Regions from separate parts of the Companilactobacillus sp. HBUAS56275 genome, predicted to be linked through region 1. Evidence: a T-box and tRNA genes for the amino acid it is inferred to sense, from the RefSeq annotation. Region 1 holds a T-box; the other holds one or more tRNA genes.
The links. The T-box of region 1 lies ahead of leuS (leucine--tRNA ligase). A T-box ahead of a tRNA ligase gene usually reads a tRNA of that ligase, here a tRNA-Leu.
Positions count from the first base shown of each region.

Region 2: it has a tRNA-Leu gene. The T-box ahead of leuS (leucine--tRNA ligase) is inferred to sense a tRNA for this amino acid. The anticodon was not compared.

Region 1 covers NZ_JAYKKK010000001.1:758,567-767,866, reverse strand. The annotation lists gene metK (methionine adenosyltransferase) at 1-780, shown strand, start outside; gene U8526_RS03550 (MDR family MFS transporter) at 855-2,330, shown strand; gene U8526_RS03545 (phosphatase PAP2 family protein) at 2,277-2,927, opposite strand; gene U8526_RS03540 (glucosaminidase domain-containing protein) at 3,009-4,280, shown strand; T-box leader at 4,275-4,490, shown strand; gene leuS (leucine--tRNA ligase) at 4,535-6,949, shown strand; gene U8526_RS03530 (putative polysaccharide biosynthesis protein) at 7,329-8,966, shown strand; gene U8526_RS03525 (NAD(P)H-hydrate dehydratase) at 9,041-9,300, opposite strand, start outside.
Region 2 covers NZ_JAYKKK010000003.1:286,933-299,293, forward strand. The annotation lists gene U8526_RS07810 (SLAP domain-containing protein) at 1-1,473, opposite strand, end outside; gene U8526_RS07815 (SLAP domain-containing protein) at 2,108-2,620, opposite strand; gene U8526_RS07820 (SLAP domain-containing protein) at 2,952-3,455, opposite strand; gene U8526_RS07825 (helix-turn-helix domain-containing protein) at 3,581-4,432, opposite strand; gene U8526_RS07830 (tRNA-dihydrouridine synthase family protein) at 4,721-5,713, shown strand; tRNA gene U8526_RS07835 (tRNA-Leu) at 5,826-5,911, shown strand; gene U8526_RS07840 (cation-translocating P-type ATPase) at 6,156-8,906, shown strand; gene U8526_RS07845 (SprT family protein) at 9,581-10,039, opposite strand; gene U8526_RS07850 (hypothetical protein) at 10,041-10,475, opposite strand; gene U8526_RS07855 (glycosyltransferase family 2 protein) at 10,481-11,461, opposite strand; gene U8526_RS07860 (hypothetical protein) at 11,454-12,361, opposite strand, start outside.

The sequences.
Region 1 (9,300 bases):
ACAGATGAGACAAAAGAGTTCATGCCATTACCAATTTCTCTTGCTCACAAGTTAATGAGAAAGACTGCTGAAGTAAGAAAGAACGGTACAATTGATTACTTGATGCCAGATGCTAAATCACAAGTAACAATTGAATATGATGGTAACGATCATCCAGTTCGTGTTGATACAATTGTTATCAGTACGCAACATAAAGCTGAAGCTAGTTTGGATCAAGTCAAAAAAGACATCAAAAAGTATGTCATTGATGAAGTTGTTCCAAGTAACATGATTGATGATAAGACTAAGATCTTGATCAATCCTACCGGTCGTTTCGTTATCGGTGGACCAGAAGGAGACTCCGGACTTACAGGACGTAAAGTTATCGTCGATACTTACGGTGGCTTTGCTCGTCACGGTGGTGGTGCTTTCTCTGGTAAAGATGCTACTAAGGTTGACCGTTCAGCAAGTTATGCTGCAAGATATATCGCAAAGAATCTTGTTGCAGCAGGCGTTGCTGAAAAGGTTGAAATTCAAATTGCATATGCTATTGGTGTTGCCAGACCTGTTTCAATTCACGTTGATACATTCGGTACTAGTGACTTTTCAGAAGAACAAATTGAAGAAGTTATCAATAAGTTCTTTGACCTACGTCCACTAGGTATCATTAAGATGCTTGATCTACAAAGACCAATCTATAAGAAGACGGCCGCATACGGTCACTTCGGACGTACAGATATCGATTTGCCATGGGAAAAACTTGATAAAGTTGAAGATATTAAGAGTTTCTTGAAAATTTAATCGGTGATTACAGAGGCGTTCTTTAAAGTTTAAACTTTAGGGAAGGTCTCTTTTTTTATGGGAGGAGTTATTTAATGACACAAAAGAATCAATCAAATGTTGTAATTGTCACGATTGCCGTGTTTATTGCCACATTTATGACAGCGATAGAGGGTACGATCGTTTCGACAGCTATGCCAACCATTATTGGGAGTTTGCATGGGGTAAGTTTGATGAACTGGGTTTTCTCAATATATTTATTGATGACAGCCGTAGCAACACCAATTTATGGAAAATTATCCGATATCATAGGTCGAAAACCAGTATTGATGATTGGTTTAGTATTATTCGTTATTGGATCTACACTTTGTGCAATGTCTAATTCAATGTTGACATTAATTCTTGCACGTGTGGTTCAGGGTATTGGTTCAGGTGCCATTCAACCATTAACATTTACGATTATTGCTGATATTTATCCTTTGGAAAAACGTGCCAAAATTTTAGGATTTAACGGATCAGCCTGGGGAATTGCCGCTATTATTGCACCATTATTAGGTGGCTTTATTGTTGAAAAATTAAGCTGGCACTGGGTCTTTTTAATTAATTTGCCGGTTGGTTTACTGACAATGAGTTTGATCTGGTTATTCTTTAAAGAAGAAAAACGTGAACATGAGAAATTAAGAATTGATTACGCGGGAACTATTTTATTAATTATGATCTTATTGCCTTTAATGTTGGCACTACAAAATATAGGTAGTAGTAATGTTCTTTTACCAATTGGCTTGACAGTCGTTTCCATCGTTTCTATTTTCTTATTTATTCATGTTGAAAAGCATGTGGCGGATCCAATTCTGCCTTTGGAATTGTTTAAAAATAAAACTTTTGTTATTCAAAACTTGTTAGCCTTAATCGTTAGTGGTTTCCTAATTGGTTTTGAAGCTTATATTCCAACTTGGATGCAAGGAATCCTAGGCTTGAGCCCATCAATGGGTGGATTTGCTGTTACGCCTAGTTCACTGGTATGGATTTTTGGATCATTCTGGGCTGGAACTTTAATAAAAAAAATGGCACCCAATCGTGTCATTTACATAAGTCTTTTCTTTTTAGCTGTTGCTAATGGATTGTTGTTAATGGCTGGGCCTACGACGCCATTTATTTACTTCTGTGGCTTAGCTGCAGTGGCTGGACTTGGCTTTGGTTTAACAATCACAACAACAACTGTCACGGCTCAAACTGTTGTTGATCCTGAAAATGTTGGGGTAGCAACTAGTTTCAATACACTGTTGAGAACTATTGGTCAATCAATGATGGTCTCTGTTTACGGAATTATTTTAAATTCAGCTTTGGCACGAGGAGCAGCGGAAAACAAGAACATTTCGGTCGACATGATGAATAAATTGATTGATCCACAAACTGCAAGTTCCTTGCCACATCAGCTTTTGCCCAAAATGAGACAAATTCTTTTTTCAGGATTGCACAATATTTATGTCGCATCTCTTGTACTATTAGTGTTGGGTTTAATTCTTAATGCCTTTGAGCTGAAGAATCGAAAGATCCTTGGTTCTAAATAATAGAGTATTAAAAGTTATGATTATAGCTGCAAGGGTGTAACCACCTAGCACATCGCTGGGATAGTGAACCCCTAAAAAAATCCGGCTGTAACCAACGAGTAGTACCATAATAATTGTCATTATACTGATGATTGCTTTGATCTTTAGTTGCTTGAAAATATAAAGACTAATAATTAGAAGTGATATATATAATGCAAATGAGCTTGCTGAATGACCACTTGGAAAACTATAACCACCAGCATAAACATAATGGTAATGACTTGGTCTAGGTCGTTCTATTATGTTTTTTATTAGACTGTTGAATAGGGCAACGACGACTTTATTCAAGACTAAATAGATAGCTGCGTAATAATATTTTTTAACTACTAATAGGATAAAAAATATCGCTGCAATTGCTATTGTGGGAAATGTGTCGCCAAGGTTAGTGATTGGTCTGAAGATGCTAAGTGAAAATTGATTATGATGGTAAATTTGTTGTATAAAACTTGCATCGAAATTAGTAATGATTGAACTTTTTTGAGCCACATTTATACTCCAGAAAGTAAAAAATATTACTAAAATGATTAATAAAAGGGATAATTTTTTAGATATTTTCATAATTTTTAGTCTCTCTATTGTTTAAGATTTTGTTAAGAAATATAATAAAGTATAAAGACTTTGAGGGAGAGCAAAATACTTATGGTTATTACACGTCGTGAAAGAAAAATCGAAGATAGTCGATTGACTAGATTAAATAATAAAAGAAGCAAGAATGCAAACTTGCGTAAGAATATGACCATATTAGGTTCTAGTATGTTTGTTGGTGCTGCAGTAGCTGAAGTTGCCAATATCTCCACTCCAACGCCTGTTAAAGCTGAAGCTTTATCTGTAAATAATTTGTTATCTCAAAACTCAGCAGTTACAACTACTCCAGTAAGTTCAAAAGGTGTAGGAGATCAACAATTTATCGATTACATTGGTAACTCTGCTCGAAAGCTTGCCTCAAACAACGACCTTTATGCATCAGTTATGATTGCTCAAGCTATGATTGAAAGTGGCTGGGGAACTAGTGGCTTGGCTAGTGCTCCTAACTACAATCTATTTGGTATCAAGGGTGAATATGACGGTGCATCAGTTAATATGGGTACACAAGAAGATGATGGGACAGGAAATCTTTATTCAATCAGTTCTAACTTTAGAAAGTATCCTTCATATAAGGAATCACTAGAAGACTATGTTTCACTTTTAAGAGGTGGGACAACAGGTAATTCACAATTGTATGCCGGTGCTTGGAAGAGTAATACGGATTCTTATAAAGATGCCACAAAGTTTTTGACTGGCCGTTATGCTACCGATACGACATACGCTGATAAGTTGAATAGCATGATTGAAAAGTACAATCTAACGCAATTCGATGATGCATCTAATAAGACTTACACAGTTGCTGAAGGTGATACTTTACAATCAATCGCTGATAAATTTAATATTTCAGCTGAAGATTTGATGAATATGAATGACCTTAAGACTGATAATTATATTTATCCAGGCAAGACTTTAACTGTCAGCAAAGCTGCTACAACCGCAACATCAACGACTAATACAACTAACGGTGCAACGATGGTTAATACCGCTAATAAAACTGATAAAGATAGTGATGTTGGTAATGTTGGGGATGTCTATGGTAGCAAGCAAGCTCCAGTGGTTGTTCAAGATGAACGTAGTGGAGTAAAGAAGTACGTTCCATCTAACGATTCTGACTCAGATTCGAATGCAATTAATGTTCAAAATGATTATAGCAACAATAATTCTAATAATGATTCAACTGATGAAACTAAGAAGTCAGTTACCGTTCAAAGTGGCGACACAATCGACTCTATTGCTTCACAAGCTGGCACAACAATTGATAATATTAAGAAATTAAATAATCTTAATTCAGATTTATTAGTTGTCGGACAAACATTATTGGTATAAGATATAAAGCAACGGAAGTAGTAGATTATAAAAATACTATTCAGAAAGCGCATGGTGATGTGAATGCGTAGATTTTTATTTTCGAACTCGTCCACTAATCATAGTTGCCGAAACTAAGTAAGTGACTGCGTTTGATCCTCGTTAAGGATTTTGAGAGTCGTACTTATTTAGTGCGGAACTTAGGTGGTAACGCGATAACTCGTCCTATGATTAAATATTTAATCATAGGACTTTTTTTGTATAGGAGGAAAAATATGTACAATCACAACACCGTTGAAAAGAAATGGCAACAGTATTGGAAGGAACATGACACTTTCAAGACGACCAATGATCCCAACAAGAAGAACTTTTATGCTTTGGATATGTTCCCATACCCATCAGGACAAGGTCTTCACGTAGGACATCCAGAAGGATATACAGCAACAGATATTGTTGCTAGAATGAAACGTGCTCAAGGCTACAATGTTTTGCATCCAATGGGCTTTGATGCTTTTGGACTACCAGCTGAACAATATGCTTTGAATACAGGTCATACTCCAGCTGATTTTACAGAAAAAAATATTCAAAATTTCAAGCGTCAAATTAATTCATTAGGTTTCTCATATGATTGGGACCGTGAAGTTCAAACAACTGATCCTAAGTTCTATAAGTGGACACAATGGATCTTTGAACAAATGTACAAAAAAGGTTTAGCTTATGAAGCAGAAGTTCCCGTTAATTGGTCACCAGATCTAGGAACTGTTGTTGCCAATGAGGAAATCATTGACGGTAAGACAGAACGTGGTGGTTTCCCAGTTATCAGAAAACCAATGCGCCAATGGATGCTAAAAATTACGGCCTACGCTGACAGATTGATCGATGACTTGGATGATATCGACTGGCCTGAAAGTATTAAGGAAATGCAAAGAAACTGGATCGGTCGTTCAGTTGGAGCACAAATTACTTTCCCACTAGTTGATCATGATGAAAAGGTCAATATCTTTACTACAAGACCAGATACTGCTTTTGGTGTTCAATATATGGTTCTTGCACCAGAACATGAACTTGTTGATAAAATTACTACACCGGAACAAAAAACAGCTGTTGATGCATATAAGGAAGAAGTTTCCCACAAGTCAGATCTAGATAGAACTGATTTGAATGATGAAAAGACAGGTGTCTTCACTGGTGCCTATGCTATTAACCCTGTTAATGGTGATAAGATTCCGGTTTGGATTTCTGACTATGTTCTTGTTACATATGGTACCGGTGCTGTTATGGCTGTTCCAGCTCATGACGACCGTGATTATGCTTTCTCTAAGAAATTTAATCTACCAATGAAACAAGTTATTGAAGGTAATCTTGAAGATGGAGCAATTACTGGCGACGGTAAGCACATCAACTCTGACTTCTTAGATGGTTTGAACAAAGAAGATGCCATCAATCGTATGGTTGAATATCTAGAAGATAAGGGTATTGGTGAAAAGAAAGTCAATTATCGTCTACGTGATTGGGTCTTCTCTCGTCAAAGATATTGGGGTGAACCAATTCCTGTTATTCATTGGGAAGATGGTACAACTTCACTTGTTCCTGAAGATGAACTTCCACTTGTATTGCCAGAAGATGATGATATTAAGCCATCAGGTACTGGTGAAAGTCCACTAGCTAACTTAACTGATTGGGTAAATGTAGTTGATAAGAATGGTCGTAAAGGTCGTCGTGAAACTAACACAATGCCACAGTGGGCTGGTTCTTCATGGTACTACTTGAGATACATTGATCCACATAATGACAAGCAACTAGCTGATTACGATCTATTGAAACAATGGTTACCAGTTGATCTATACATCGGTGGTGCTGAGCATGCGGTTCTACATCTATTGTATGCAAGATTCTGGCATAAGGTATTGTATGACTTGGGTGTTGTCCCAACTAAAGAGCCATTCCAAAAGCTATATAACCAAGGGATGATCTTAGGTAAGGGTCACGAAAAGATGTCTAAATCAAAGGGTAACGTAGTTAATCCAGATGATGTCGTTGAACAATATGGTGCTGATACTTTGAGAACTTATGAAATGTTCATGGGTCCTTTGGATGCATCAATTGCATGGTCTGAAAATGGACTATCAGGATCAGCCAAGTTCTTGGATCGTGTTTGGAATCTCTTCATCAATGATGATGATTACAGTACATTGCGTGATGATTTCCTAACTGATGAAAATGACGGTAAACTTGATAAAGTTTACAATGAAACAGTTAAGAAAGTTACAGAAGATTACAATGCTTTACGCTTCAATACAGCCATTTCTCAAATGATGGTCTTTGTTAACGAGGCACATAAGGTTGATACAATGCCTAAGGCTTACGCTGAAGGATTAGTTAAACTCTTGGCACCGATTGCTCCTCATATGATGGAAGAAATTTGGAATAAACTAGGCCATTCTGAATCTATTTCATACGCTGCATGGCCAACATATGATGAAAGCAAATTGGTTTCAGATACAGTTGAGATAATCGTTCAAGTTAACGGAAAACTTAGAAATAAGTTGGAAGTAGCTACAGGAACAGCTAAAGATGAATTAGAAAAATTGGCACTTGCTGATGAAAAAGTTAAGAAGTTTACTGAAGGTAAGAATATTGTCAAAGTAATTGTTATTCCTAACAAGATCGTTAACATTGTTGTTAAATAACAAACAAAAAAGGCTTCGGAATTTTATTCCGAAGCCTTTTTAGGTTGAATATCAGACTAAATTGGACATTAAAGGGTGAGGGCTGATACTTGTATCAAATGAATAATTGCGTGAAACTACTTTTTTGTGTAAATGAATAATAATTTTTGCCTAAATATCCAACGAATAATATTCTATCATTAATTGGGTGGTGGAGAATAGCGATTTTTTTGTAAAATTGTCTGAAATTTTCAGGAAGCAAGAAAAATTAATTTGCTTTTTTAATAAATTAAGAGTAATTTAAAATTTTTAGGATGAGAACTTTGCTATAATTAAATGGATAGTTTTTAAGGTGGTGCAAGTTTTGGGCGGAAATAAAAGCCATGATGAAGAAGAAGTAATGCCAGTAATGGATCCCGAAGTATCGTCTCAAGATACGATGTTAAAGGGTTCAGCCTGGATGACAGCTGGTAGTATTTTTTCTCGTATTTTAGGTGCAATATATATTATTCCATGGATGGCATGGATGGGTTCTGATTATCCAGCAGCTAATGCTTTATTTGCAAAAGGATATAATATCTACAGTTTATTCTTGATTGTTTCGACAGCCGGAATTCCGGGTGCTATTTCAAAACAGATTTCTCATTACAATGCTTTGGATCAGTATTCAACTGGTAATAAACTATTTAAACATGGACTCAAGATTATGACGTTCATGGGTGTTATCTTTGGAGCAGTGATGTTCTTTGGAGCACCAGTTTTAGCAACGTTATTTACTGATGGTGACCCACGAAGTATTCCAGTTATCAAATCATTAGCGGTAGCTGTTTTGATTATTCCAGTTTTGAGTATTCTTAGAGGGTATTTACAAGGTTATTCAGACATGGCACCGTCGGCTATTTCACAATTTATTGAACAAATTGCACGTGTAATTTATATGTTGATAGCGACTTATTTGATTATGGTAGTTAATAAAGGAAGTTATATTAACGCCGTTGTTCAATCAACATTTGCTGCTTTTATCGGTGCGGCGGTTGCTATTGCTATTTTAGTTCTAGCAATTCTCAAAAAATTACCGAAACTGAGGCAACTTTCTAGAAACAGTAAACCTGTTGAGAATTTAGATGAAAGAAACTTCACGCGTGAAATCTTTGAACAAGCGGTACCATTCATTATTTTAGATGCCGGTATTACATTCTTTAACTTGTTTGATCAATCAACATTTAATCAATTTATGCGAATGTTTGTTAATGCTACAGGAGCTCAATTGGATAACTACTATTCATTATTTGGATTCCAAGCTAACAAATTAATTATGATCATCGTTTCCTTATCTTCAGCAATGGCTGTAACGGCTGTTCCAATTTTGTCTGGATTATACTCCAAAGGTGATAAGGCAAAGATTGAAGATCAGATTTCGAATACTTTGGAATTGTTCTTCTTCATTATGATTCCAGCTTCATTAGGGATGTACGCTGTAGCTCAGCCATTATGGACGACATTTTATCGTTATGATGCATTGGGTGTTCTGATGTTACAATTTTCATCGGTTATCTCTATTCTGTTAGGGCTTTTCACCGTTCTTTCCGCCGTTTTACAGGCGCTATATCGCAACAAATTGGCAATTAAATATTTCGTTTATGGCTTTATTGTTAAGGTGGTTGTGCAATTGCCAATGATTGGAATTTTCCATGAATTTGGTCCGTTGGTGGCAACGAGTATCGGTATGGCTGTAGTTTCTTGGTTGATGCTAAGAGAATTACACTCGAGTTACCCATTCCAGACTGGTAGACTTTCACGTCGAATTAGTGGAATTATTTTGTTCTCGTTGATCATGTTCATTTCAGTGATGTTCGTTAACTGGGTTGTCTTCCACTTCGTTGGCAATTCAGATCGAATCATCAGTGTGGTAGTTCTGATTCTTGAAGCAGGTCTTGGTGGAGTGATTTACGGCTACTTGGTACTTAAGACATCGTTAGCCGATAAGATATTGGGTTCAAAGGTAGCAGGTATTAGAAGAATTTTTAATATTAAATAAAATTTAGATACTAAATGAAAACAGCTCCTATTAAGTTGTTCAAGTACAATGTCTTGAATAGTTAATAGGGGCTGTTATTTTGTTTGACCAAACTTTTTCATATATTTAGGCAATTTATCGATTATCTTTGAAGGTAAAACAACGTAATTATCTTTATAAAGTTTATCCGCAATTAAACTGTGTATTAGTAGAGCTGCTGAAATGGTTTCAAGGGAATAACCGAATTGACCGATAAATCCTGCCATAATTCCGGTTAAAGTATCACCCATACCGCCAGTTGCCATGCCAGGATTTCCGGCTTGAATTTGGAAAACTTGATCCTGATAATAAATTT
Region 2 (12,361 bases), on a different contig from region 1:
AAATGTAACCGTACCGTAAGTTGTATGAATATAAGAATCAGATTTGGAATAATCATTCAAATATCCATAGGTTAAAAGATTGGACGAAGGATCAGCATTACTTAATTTATATTCGTCACCACTAATATGTTCAAGATTGTTTTCAGACAAGTCTGCGGCAGGAACAGAAGTCGAATAATCATATCCTGTAGATAAATCATTGCCATAGAGACCTTCAATATGCGTTGCCGTGAAACTAATTGGTTGCTTAACCACTGCATGAACCGGAGTAGGATCGTAAACATTATTGATAACATTTATGTATGAATTTTTAGTTTGATCAATTCCATTTAATGGAGAAAAGTCAGTAATTGAAGAATTACCTATATAGATGGCCGCACCCTTGTTAGCAAGTTCTACAATTGTTGGTGCCATCATTGCCAACTCTTTATTGTTAAGACCAGCATTGGCAGCTATATCTCCGTCCCCATGAAATCCTAATTCATCAACATTACTTATATTTAACTTAGGAATTTGACTGAGAGGAATTTCTTTATATAAGGGGTCACTATAATTACCGAATAAATCAAATGATTCGAATTTCAAACCATTCATAGGAGTCAAATCGGGATTAGATGTAGAATCCGATGAAACATTTACCGTCAAAGCTATTTCAGTCGAAGATGGTAAATAGGATAAATATTGCATACCGTCAAAACTGGTTACGTTCGTACTAGTTACAGACTTCGGCATATTTCCATAATAGAAGTCACCTACTAAGTTCAAAATATTGCCACTAAATCCTTTAATAGTAGCGACGGTCAGTGGATCAGTTGATTGCAAGCCAAATTCTTTCTTAACCATATAATTTAAGAACGGATCAGTGAAATTTACTACAGTATTGTCAGTCACGTTACTTGGCAATGCATAAGGACCTGTTGGAGCTGTGGTACTTGGAGTTGTTGGTTTTGTTTCCGGTGTGGTCGTTGGACCACCGGTTAAATTGATTGTCGTACTGGTGGTAATGCTGCTGCTTTTTACTGGAGATGTACTTGAAGTCGTAGTTGAACTAGGTGTAGTACTTGCAGTTGAACCCGAAGTCGTACTACTACCTGTTACCGTACTCGTTGTTGCAGCCGTCGTGCTCGGAGTAGCCACGGTACTTGTTGGTGTTGTACTTAATGTTGGACTAGCTGTCGAGGCTGTCGAAATAGTTGTGGTCTCCGGTGTCACAAGTGTGGCACTAACTGGTTTTACTCCCGAAGTCGTGGGCTTTGCTACAACCACTTGTGTTGTATTTGAAGCCGTTACACTAGTATCATTGGATTTTGTTGGATCCGTACTAGTTTTATCAGTCACTGAACTTGCCGGATCAGTCGTCGAAGGACTAACACTTGTTGTATCAGCCTTAGCATTTTGAGTAGACAGCGATGCTAAGATTGCTGCTGAAAATAATGAAGCACCTAAATAAATATATTTCTTATCCAATAGCATATTTTTATCACTCTTTTCTGTATTTCAGACAGATACTAAGTCATAGATTACTCATATACCACAGATATGAATCATTCAATATTTATATAAAATACCCTCTTAAGCCAGTCATACCAATTACTATAGAATTTTCAAAGTATCATAGACCATTCGTCTAAGATCAAAATGATAACAATTATTTTTATATTTCAAAAGTTTTCCAAGATGAGAATTGCATAATATTGCACATTATTAATTAATTTCTATCACTGTTTTCAAAAATCACTAATAAACATGTGCGAAATCAAAAATCCTCACTGGAATATACCAATTAAGTAGATTTAGAGGTATACTTGCAGTGAGGACTAGACCAATATTGTGTTTTATAATTTATTCAATCAAAAATATTGCATTTTATTTATAATCGATAATTTTATTCCACTTCTGGAAAAAGCTTTTTACAAAAAGTGAATCCAAACAAGATCGAAACGATAGTACACTATCTCTTGTAATAAGGAAACACCTCATATATCTAATAAAAGTTAATCGTACATATGGCAGTGTACATAATGATTGATATATAAAATAAAAAAAGATGTAAGTGGTCGGCATACCACAAACATCTTAAACTAATAATTCACACACACGTATTAAACTAATTAATGGAAGCTGTATATTGTTGTTCAGTAACATCAAACATGGCAACGTATTGATCTGTAGCAACTCTTAAAAATGGCATTCCTTGAGACGTATAAATTGCAGAGTCGGAGTACCACTTAGATCCGGATGCAAGTGATACGTCTGTTCTTTGTTTCAAATTATGATCATAAACTCGTACATAGTCCTTATCGTCAGATGATTGAACCTTAATAGTCATCTGGCGTTTTTTGTATGCAAAACCATCATTTGTACTCAAAAATTGATTAGGGGCAACTTGGAAATACTCATTACCGTTGATCTTTTGTAATTTATTTACTTTCCATGTACTGTCCTTTTGAACGGAAGTATCAGTTTTATTACCGTTTTGGTCGTAAAGAGCAGCTGTTTCTGTAACTTGTGCATAATTCCCCTTTGTTACTGAGTCGGCATTAACATCAGTAACTGCAGTTGCTGTGGCGACACTACTACCTAGTATTGCGCATACTAAAAATGCGATTGTTTTCTTCATAATATTTTCCTCACTATATCTAATAAAGTAATCTCCTAGCTATTTTTTGGCATAAAAATAGCGTACATAAGATTGATTCTTGTATATAAAATAAATCTATATTTAATTCACACGTTGCCTATTTCTTTTATTGGCATTTTATAGGCAACTTAATAGTACAAGGATTCCGCAGAATTTTCAACATATATTTACCTATAATGACATATACTTTTATCAATTTTTTTATATAAGCGATATTCCAGCCCAGTCTAACAACATTGCTAAAATATAAGATTTTTTCATAAAAAAAGGGATATTCCGTTAATAAAAATGGATATCCCTTTCTTAGAAACTATAATCTTTGTGTAAATTTTTGTTGAACAACGTACCACATTCCTACGTATTCATCCGTTGCCACCCGAACAAACGGCATTCCACCTGATGCGTAAATGATTCGATCAGAATACCAGGATGTTCCTGGTCCTAATGCAACTTCTGTACTCTCAACAAGCTTGCTGTTATAAACCGGTACATCCCCATCGTTACTTACAGTGATGATCTCCGGTCTATTGTGGTAGACATAACTATCATCGGAACTTAGGTACTCATCCGTAGCTACTTGATAAAAATCCTTCCCAGAAATTTTAATTGTATTACCAAGATACCAATCGCTGTTCTTCGGTTCATAAATGCCTAATTTGCGGCCTGATGAACTATAAAGTTCAGCTTTTTTTGCGTACACTTCAACATAACTGCCTTTAGTTACGGACTCAGCCTTGACACTTTGGACGGATAAAATTGAAAAAGTAAAGCTCATCAACGCAACCAGAAAGGCTACAATCACTTTTCTTCTCATAATTTATACTTCCTTAGTCTCCTTAGACCAAGCATAGTATAATTTGTTTAAACATTTTTTTACAAAAAATTCGTACACTTTTAATTTAAAAATTATCCGAAAAAAATAAGCCATTAAGACTATTCCTAATGGTTTATAACTGTCAGTAACTCTTCATTGTGATTAACTTTGGCCAAATAATAAGCAAGATTGAAATAATCTTCATACTTTTCTGACTTTTCATCAAACCCTTTACTGGCCACAGCCGCATCGTAATTCAATTCATCAAGAAAATAAGAAATATGTTTTTCTTGAGCATAATTCAATCCACAACGACTGAATTGATAGGCTTTCTTATAAAGTTCCATTTCATTATAAGATTTAGCCAAGGTCTTGCAGACAAAAAGTACTTCTAATTCATTGGCATTCTGAATATCAGTACTCTCTTTCAAAGCATCACTGATCATTTGAAAATAATATTGTGCCCGATCGACATGATTTTGACTCAAATAATCTAAACCTTTAAACAAATAAGCTAATAATGTATAAACATCATTATCCGCCGACTTCGTTAGTTGCAAAACTTTATCCAAGGTAAACAATGAACTGTCAGTCTTACCCTCGCGATAATCTATAACACCAGTAATCAACTCGTATTGTTTCATATCGTTATCATTCAGTTTTCCCTGTAAATTCGACAACTTAGTATCGATATCTGTTAATTCACCCATTAGAGCATCTTTTTCAATTTTATCTAAGATACTCTCACCCTTATCTGAATCCTTGTTAGCAAAATCACTGAACACATCATTCAATGACAAATTTAACTTGAGACAGATCTTAATTAAAATATTGACCGTCGGTGCTATATTGTGTTTTTCAATTTTACTAATAGTGTTTTGAGTGCAAATATCGTTGGCAAGCTCAATTTGCGTCAAATTCATTTCTCGTCTTTTATTATAAATAATAGATCCAAGAAACAAGAACAACACTCCCATCTATCTAATATTGATATTTAATCAATATTACTATAACACCTCAATAAAAAATATATTCATTTGTTAAAAAATATTGTATTAAGTTCTAAACAAATATTAATATATAATTCGATTAAAACCCAGAAAACGCAAGCGTTTCAACGCGCCTTTTGTAAAATTTTGTCGAATTAATTTTTTATTTACAATAATTGGTCTACGGGCTAAAATCATCTAGGTTTAGATATTAGCGTCAAAATTCAGAAACTAGTATCATAAGAGTATTGTGATTCAAATAAGGAGGAACCAACTGTGACAAAATCATTCTGGTCACAAATAGCAACTCAAGCTAAAGAGGAAAATCGTCCATTCTTTTCAATGGCACCAATGGAGGCCGTCAGCAACACTGTTTTTAGACAAGTAATTGTCCAGGCCGCTGCTCCAGACATTTTCTTCAGCGAGTTCGTCTACGCTAAAGGTATTACCGACCCTACCACCAAATTCCCCGTCGATGGACGTTTGTACATTGACCCACGAGAAAAAAGTTTTCCAGTTGTACAACTTTGGGGAGATGTTCCCGAAGATTTCGAGAATGGCACTCAAGTTTTAAAAAATAAAGGATTCAAAGCAATCGATATCAATACCGGTTGTCCGGATAAGACTGTCATTAAAAATCACGGTGGTACTTTTCTAATCCGTAATCCAGAAAAAATTGATAACATTGTGTCTGCCGCAAAAAATTCAGGACTAGCCGTTAGTATTAAAACACGTTTAGGTTACAGTAAATTGGAGGAATACAAAGAGTGGATTCCTCACCTACTTAATCAACATGTTGAACTCTTAACAGTTCACTTACGTACCAAAATGGAAATGAGTAAAGTTCCGGCACATTTTGAAGTTATTGATGACCTAATCAGATTACGTAATGAAATTTCGCCAGAAACACTTTTACAAATTAACGGTGACATTCCCGACTATCAAGCCGGAGTAAAACTAGCTCAAGAACACCCCGGGCTCGATGGAATTATGATTGGACGTGGCGTCTTTGCTAATCCATTTGCTTTTGAAAAAGAACCTCAAACTCATTCCCTAGATGAACTATTGAATCTACTTCGATTACAGTTAGATCTCTTCGATGATTTCTCACAACACTATGACGTACCACGTTTTCCATCATTAAAGAGATTCTTCAAAATCTATGCTCGACCAGAACTTGGGGCAACTGATCTACGTAATGATATGATGAATGCTAAATCAACTGATGAAGTTCGCCAAATCTTGGATGATTTTCAAAACAAGAAATAATAAGCAAGGTTCCAATCGAATTAAAAAAACACTGATTTAATCAACCACAAGAAAGTACTCATAATCATCTTGATAATTTTTTTGATTATATGTATAATATTCTCTGTTGCATGCGGGTATGGCGGAATTGGCAGACGCGCAAGACTAAGGATCTTGTGGAGGGTTTCCTCCGTGGAAGTTCGAATCTTCTTACCCGCACTACTAAAGTAGTTGGACGATTGTTCAGCTGCTTTTTTTGTGCCCTTTTTTTCATTGATTGAGTCACTTTTTAAAAAATTATTCACCTATAATCTAAGCGCCTAAATTGACATGACGTATATTTGCTTGCTATCATTAATTGTAGGCGAATAACATTCAAGCTATCCGACCTTGATAATTCGTTCTTAAGAGAAGAAATTATCAAGGTCTATTTTTTTGGAATAAATATGAAAGGACTGATTTTCTGAACAAATTCTATCAACTAACAACTTCAGATGTACTAGACAAGCTATTAGTCGATTCAACGCGTGGCCTTAATGATGAACAAGTCCAACAAAATCGTAAACTATATGGCGCAAATAAACTGGATGAGAAAAATGAAGACCCAGCTTGGAAAATTTTTCTCCAAGGTTTCAAAGAACCTATCGTAATTGTTTTATTGGGAGCCATCATCTTATCACTGATGAGTTCCCTATACGCTTTTAAAATCCAAAATAACGTTCAACACGGAAAAGAAGCCTTGTATGAGGCCAGTGCAATCTTTATTTTGGTAATTATCAACGCCTCGATCGTCTTTTTCCAAGAGATGAGTACTAAAAAAAGCTTGGATGCCTTAAGAGAAATGGATAATCGAACCAGTGTTGTCTTAAGAAATCACGAATGGCAAACAATTCCGACCTCAGAAATTGTAGTCGGCGACATCATCAAAGTAAAAATGGGTGATTTCGTTGAAGCCGACGTTCGCTGGATCAAAAGTTCCGAGCTACAAGTTATTGAATCCCATCTGACAGGAGAAGCCGACGCTATCTCCAAAGATACTGAAGCTATTGCGGATGAAATTCAATTAGCTGATCGAACCAACATGGGATATTCCGGATCAACTGTTTCTAACGGTCAAGGAGTCGGAATCGTCGTTGGCGTCGGCAGTAATACGGAATTAGGAAATATTGCTTCGATGATCCAAAACACTGATACAAAAGTTTCACCATTACAGATCACTATCAGAAAATTAACTGGTACGTTGATGAAGATTTCTGGTGCAATCGTTTTAATGACTTTTGTTATAGGAATTATTAAAGCTGGAGAATTAAGTATAGCATCGTTAACTTCAGTTTTATCAACGTCAATTTCTTTAGCAGTTGCTTCGATACCTGATGCGATGCCAATTGTTTTATCCATTGTTTTAACTATTGGGGCTACTAAAACAGCCATGAACAATGGACTTATCAAATCACTCGATAGCGTAGAAACTTTAGGAAGTACCTCCTACATTTGTTCCGACAAAACCGGTACTCTAACACAAAATCAAATGACCGTAACCAATTTTTATGACGGAAACGCAACTTATCAGGTTGAAGGATTGGGATATGAACCTAACGGCTCGATCAAAAATGACGTTGGGCAAAAAATTAATCGCAATTCTTTATTTTTAGCAGGTGCAGTTTTATGTAATGAAGCAAGTGTCAAAGAAGTTGATGGTGTATTCAAACCATTTGGTAATCCTACTGAAATTGCTTTGCACGTTTTAGGACAAAAAGCTGGTGTCACAAAAGAAACACTTGCTAGTCAAAATAAATTAGTGAGAACTTTACCGTTTACGAGTGATCGTAAAATGATGAGTGTCGTGGTCCAAACTGATACCGGTTATCGTTTATACACTAAAGGTGCACCGGATGTTTTATTACAAAACAGTCAAAACATTTTACAAAACGGTGAAATTATTCCTAGTTCTCAAAGTAAACAGTTTGAAGAAATCGTAGATAATTATGCTAAAAAGGCCCTTAGAACCTTAGCTGTAGCCTATCGTGACCTGACAAAACGAGAAGCTCAAACTAGCAGCGTGGAAGAATTAGAACATCAACTAACAATTGTTGGTGTAGCGGGAATCATCGACCCTCCACGTCCAGAGGTCAAACAATCTGTGCAAGCACTGAATGACGCTAAGGTTGAAGTAGTTATGATCACTGGAGACCACGCACAAACAGCACGAGCAATCGCTTATGATCTGGGAATTGTTAAATCAAAAAAAGCTCGTGTAATTGAGGGGTCAGAAATTGAAGACATGACTGACGATGACTTATTCAATGCCGTTATTGGTACTAATATCTACGCACGCGTTACTCCTGAACATAAGCAACGAATCATTAAACAGTTGCAACGCCACAAACAAGTCGTAGCAATGACTGGTGATGGAGTAAACGATGCTCCTGCTCTAAAAGCCGCCGATATCGGAATTGCCATGGGTATTACAGGAACTGAAGTTACCAAAGATTCCGCAGATTTGATTTTGCTAGATGATAAATTCACGACAATTGAAAAGTCTGTTCGTAGTGGCCGCATGATTTACGCTAATATTAAAAACTTTATGCGCCATGAATTAACCACTAATGTGGCGGAAGTATCTTCTCTATTATTTGGCCTATTCTTTACCCAAACAGTAGGTCAAGTACCTGCAGGCACAGCCACTCTGAGTGCCTTGATGGTATTATGGGTCAATATGATCAGTGACTCCCTACCTTCATTTGCTTTAGGTTATGATGTCGCTGAATCAGATATTATGAAAGAAAAACCGCGTGATATCAATGAATCAATTTTAGCAAATCACACTTGGTCCAGAGTTTTGATTCGTGGATCAATTATGGGAGCCATGGTTTATCTAGGTTTCGCCTGGGCTGCTCAAATGGGAGCAACTGCTCAACAAGCTCAGACAGTAGCCTTTTTAACATTAGTATTCGGTCAACTATGGCACGTTTTCGATGCACGTAGTTCCAAATCAATTTTCAGAAGAAATCCATTCGAGAATAAGCACCTCATCGTAGCTGTTTTATTTGCAGGAATCAGTTCTATCTTAGTGACTGCCATTCCATTCTTTAATATGGTGATGGGAACAGCACAATTGCCAGGAATAGTTTACTTAATGGTGATCTTTATTCCAGCGTTACCAACCTTTATTCTGTCTGGATTGAAGGAAATCTTCAAAATTAAAATATGGTAAAAGATAGTATTTAGGTTCCCGTCCTCCACAAAAACTGGGAATACCTTGGAACGCTGCAGGCACGTTTTGAAACTAATTATTTTACACTTCGTGCAAAATAATGGATTTCCAAAATCGGCCTTATTGTAATCGGCAAAGCCGATAACAATAATTTTGCAGCTGAAGGTATTCCCAGTTTTTGCTCCGGACTAAAGAGTATTTCTACTGTTTGGTTTGAGATAAATTATTTATCCTTCATTTTGTGAATTACCTTTGAATCAAAATAATAGCTCCTATGACCAGTACTCCATATTCGTTAGACAAGAAGTCTGATAATTATGGAGTACTTTTTGTTTAAATATCATTTCTGCTTATCCAAATTGGGAAAAATAAAAAGCATGCTCCCATTTGTATATGGAAACATGCCTTAATAATAAAAAATATTCAATCACTGTAACTCCAACTGGTAATAACTAGAACCCGAAATATAGTCGGCCGTAGAAAATCTGTGGGCCCTAAGTGGTGAAATTCTACTTAGCTTGCGTCAGCAAGGTTAGTAGAAGACCGGACTTGGAGATCCATGATTTTTCACTCTGTGAAAAATCATTAGCTTCAAGCCGTGTCCACCACGTTCCAGTGGCCCACAGATTTTCTACGGCCGACGGGCATTTTAAACTACCCTAATTGACATCTTTTTAAGCACTAACATCTCTCAAATACTCAAGTTTCCCATGACATTTGCCACAGACGAAACGTTTAGTATTAATTTTTCTAACTCGATAATACTCTGTTTGGCATTTGGTACATTGATATAGATGGTAATTTTTCTTTCTTCTTTGTCTTTGAATTGGAGAATATCTCGACCCACCAACCTGTTTCAAAAGAACTTTAAAATTACGATCTCGATGTTGAGCTGGAAAGCCATCGTTATACAAATGATAATGGCACAGCTCATGCTTGATAACGCCTACCAAAGCTTCTTCTCCAAATTGCTGATAAACTTTAGGGTTAATATCAATATTTCGATCTTTTAAATGGAAGCGACCACCGGTCGTTTTTAGACGATTATTAAAATATGCTTGGTGAACAAAAGGCTTCCCAAAATACTCTTGGGAAACCTTTTTTACCAACTCATTCAATTCTGAATCAGTCATATTAAGCTAAGTTCGTCAACTTTTGAATTAATTTTGAAAACTTGTCCATAGCATCATCTTGGGCTTTTTCTGATTCATCAAACTCATGACGATCGATATTCTTATCATCGCCAATACTATCAGTCATAGCAGCACAGGCTTCAACGTATTTTCTAAAAGCTGAAACTAAATTAATATGAGTTCCCATCAATCTTGCAGGAGCTTTACTTTTTTCCAAATTAGCTAGAGTTTCTTGATATCTCTTTGTTCCTTCAGCAAAATTCTTTTGAATCTTTGTATATTCAACATCGTCTAATTGATCAACTTTGCTACGATCCAAAGCGTCACGAATTTTTTCGAATTCTGGATTTAATTTATCTTGTTCTTCTTGAATTGTATTAACGGTATTATTGATCAAATTACCATATTGCATAGCTCTTTTTTGTGCGGCATTCATAATAGTTACCTCTTATTTTCTTCTTGCGTTTTTTCAGTATAAATATCTCTTTCGATGGTAAATCTTGGACGTTGTTTAACTTCACTGAAGATTTTGCCAACATATTCACCGATCACACTAATACTAATCAATTGTACACCACCAAGGGCCCAGATTGATATCATTAGTGACGACCAACCATTGACCACGTTGCCATTGATTTTTTGAACCAAACTATAAATCAACAACACGATACTGATCAAAACGATGAAAAATCCTAATCCCATGATCATTTTGATTGGCACGATTGAAAATGAAGTGATTCCATCCATGGCAAACTTGATCATTTTCTTCAATGGATACTTTGATTCCCCAGCAAATCTTTCCTTACGAGCATAGTAAACTTTAGCAGATTTGAATCCTACTAAAGGTACGATTCCACGCAAGAACAAGTTACGCTCACGATAACTTAGCAAAACTTTACAAGCACGTTGACTCATCAAACGATAATCGGCTGAATCAGGTACTATTTTGACACCTAAGAATCCCATGAAACGATAGAACATTTCAGCGGTTCCACGTTTAAAGGCCGTATCGGTATCACGATTGTTTCTTACTCCATAAACAACTTCTGCACCATTTAGATATTCGTCAACCATCTTAGGAATAGCATTAACATCATCTTGCAAATCAGCATCTATCGTTATAACGGCATCTGAATCATTAGAAGCAGTCGTTACACCAGCCAGTAATGCTCCTTGATGTCCAAAGTTACGGCTCAACTTAACTCCTGAAACGGAAGAATGTTCTTTTGAGAATTCAGAAATCAATTGCCAAGTCTTATCTTTACTACCATCATCGACAAACACAATCTTACTATCTTTAGAAATTTTATTATCAGTCACTAAGCCCTGAATAATGGCTGTCAATTCTTTAGTAGTTTCATGTAAAACTTCTTCTTCGTTATAACATGGAACAACAATGCTTAATTTAAATACATCAGACATCTAACTTCTTCTCCCGTCTTGATTTGATCCAATCAAAGCAACTATACAAACCAATTCCCGCCAAAACAGCGATTACTGGCAAGAATTCAAGTCGGTATCTACCTTGAACTTCAATTAATAATTGTACAACGGCGTAGGCCATTAGTGGTAATAAGATCAAGAAAACCTTGTTATCAATCTTTCGCTTAAATAGACTCAACGAACCAATCCAGGAAAAGATTATCAATATAACGCTACCCATGTACCCTAATAATTTTACTAAATTATCCATCCTTAATGAATGGATTTTACCAAATTCTGTAAAATCAATTGCCATTGAACGTCCGGCCCAAAGTGTACGATTCTTAGCCCAGAACAATCTTAGCCAGCCGTGAGTTGCATTTAGATTATTAATATTCTCACGAATAATCTTATGCTCTTTTTTACTCATTTTGGCACGGCTCTCTTGAAGATCAAATCGGTCAACCATCTTCTGATCATAGGAACCAGCAGAATAGGCATCCAAACCAACAACGAATTTCCACTCCGAATCACGGTTAGTTAGACCATAGGAATTCAAACCTGAACTCTTGATGGCTAAACTAGCCCCTGAAAAGATTACTTGATAAATAACCAAGGTCATTACAATCTTACCTAATCCTGACCAAGAAAACTTATTGTTAGCAATGAATACATACAATAATCCATAAACCACGATTCCAGCAATAATTACTGGTCCAATTGGTCTCACAATACTACCGACTGCCAAAGTTAATCCAGCTAAGGCATAGGTCCAATATTTATTTTGCATGATTAAGTAGAATGTCAACAGGAACAACAACATCCCAATATACTGGTTGTCAGATTGACTATTTAAAGCAAACCAATCCAAATCAATCATCAACAAGAAAACTGTCAAAC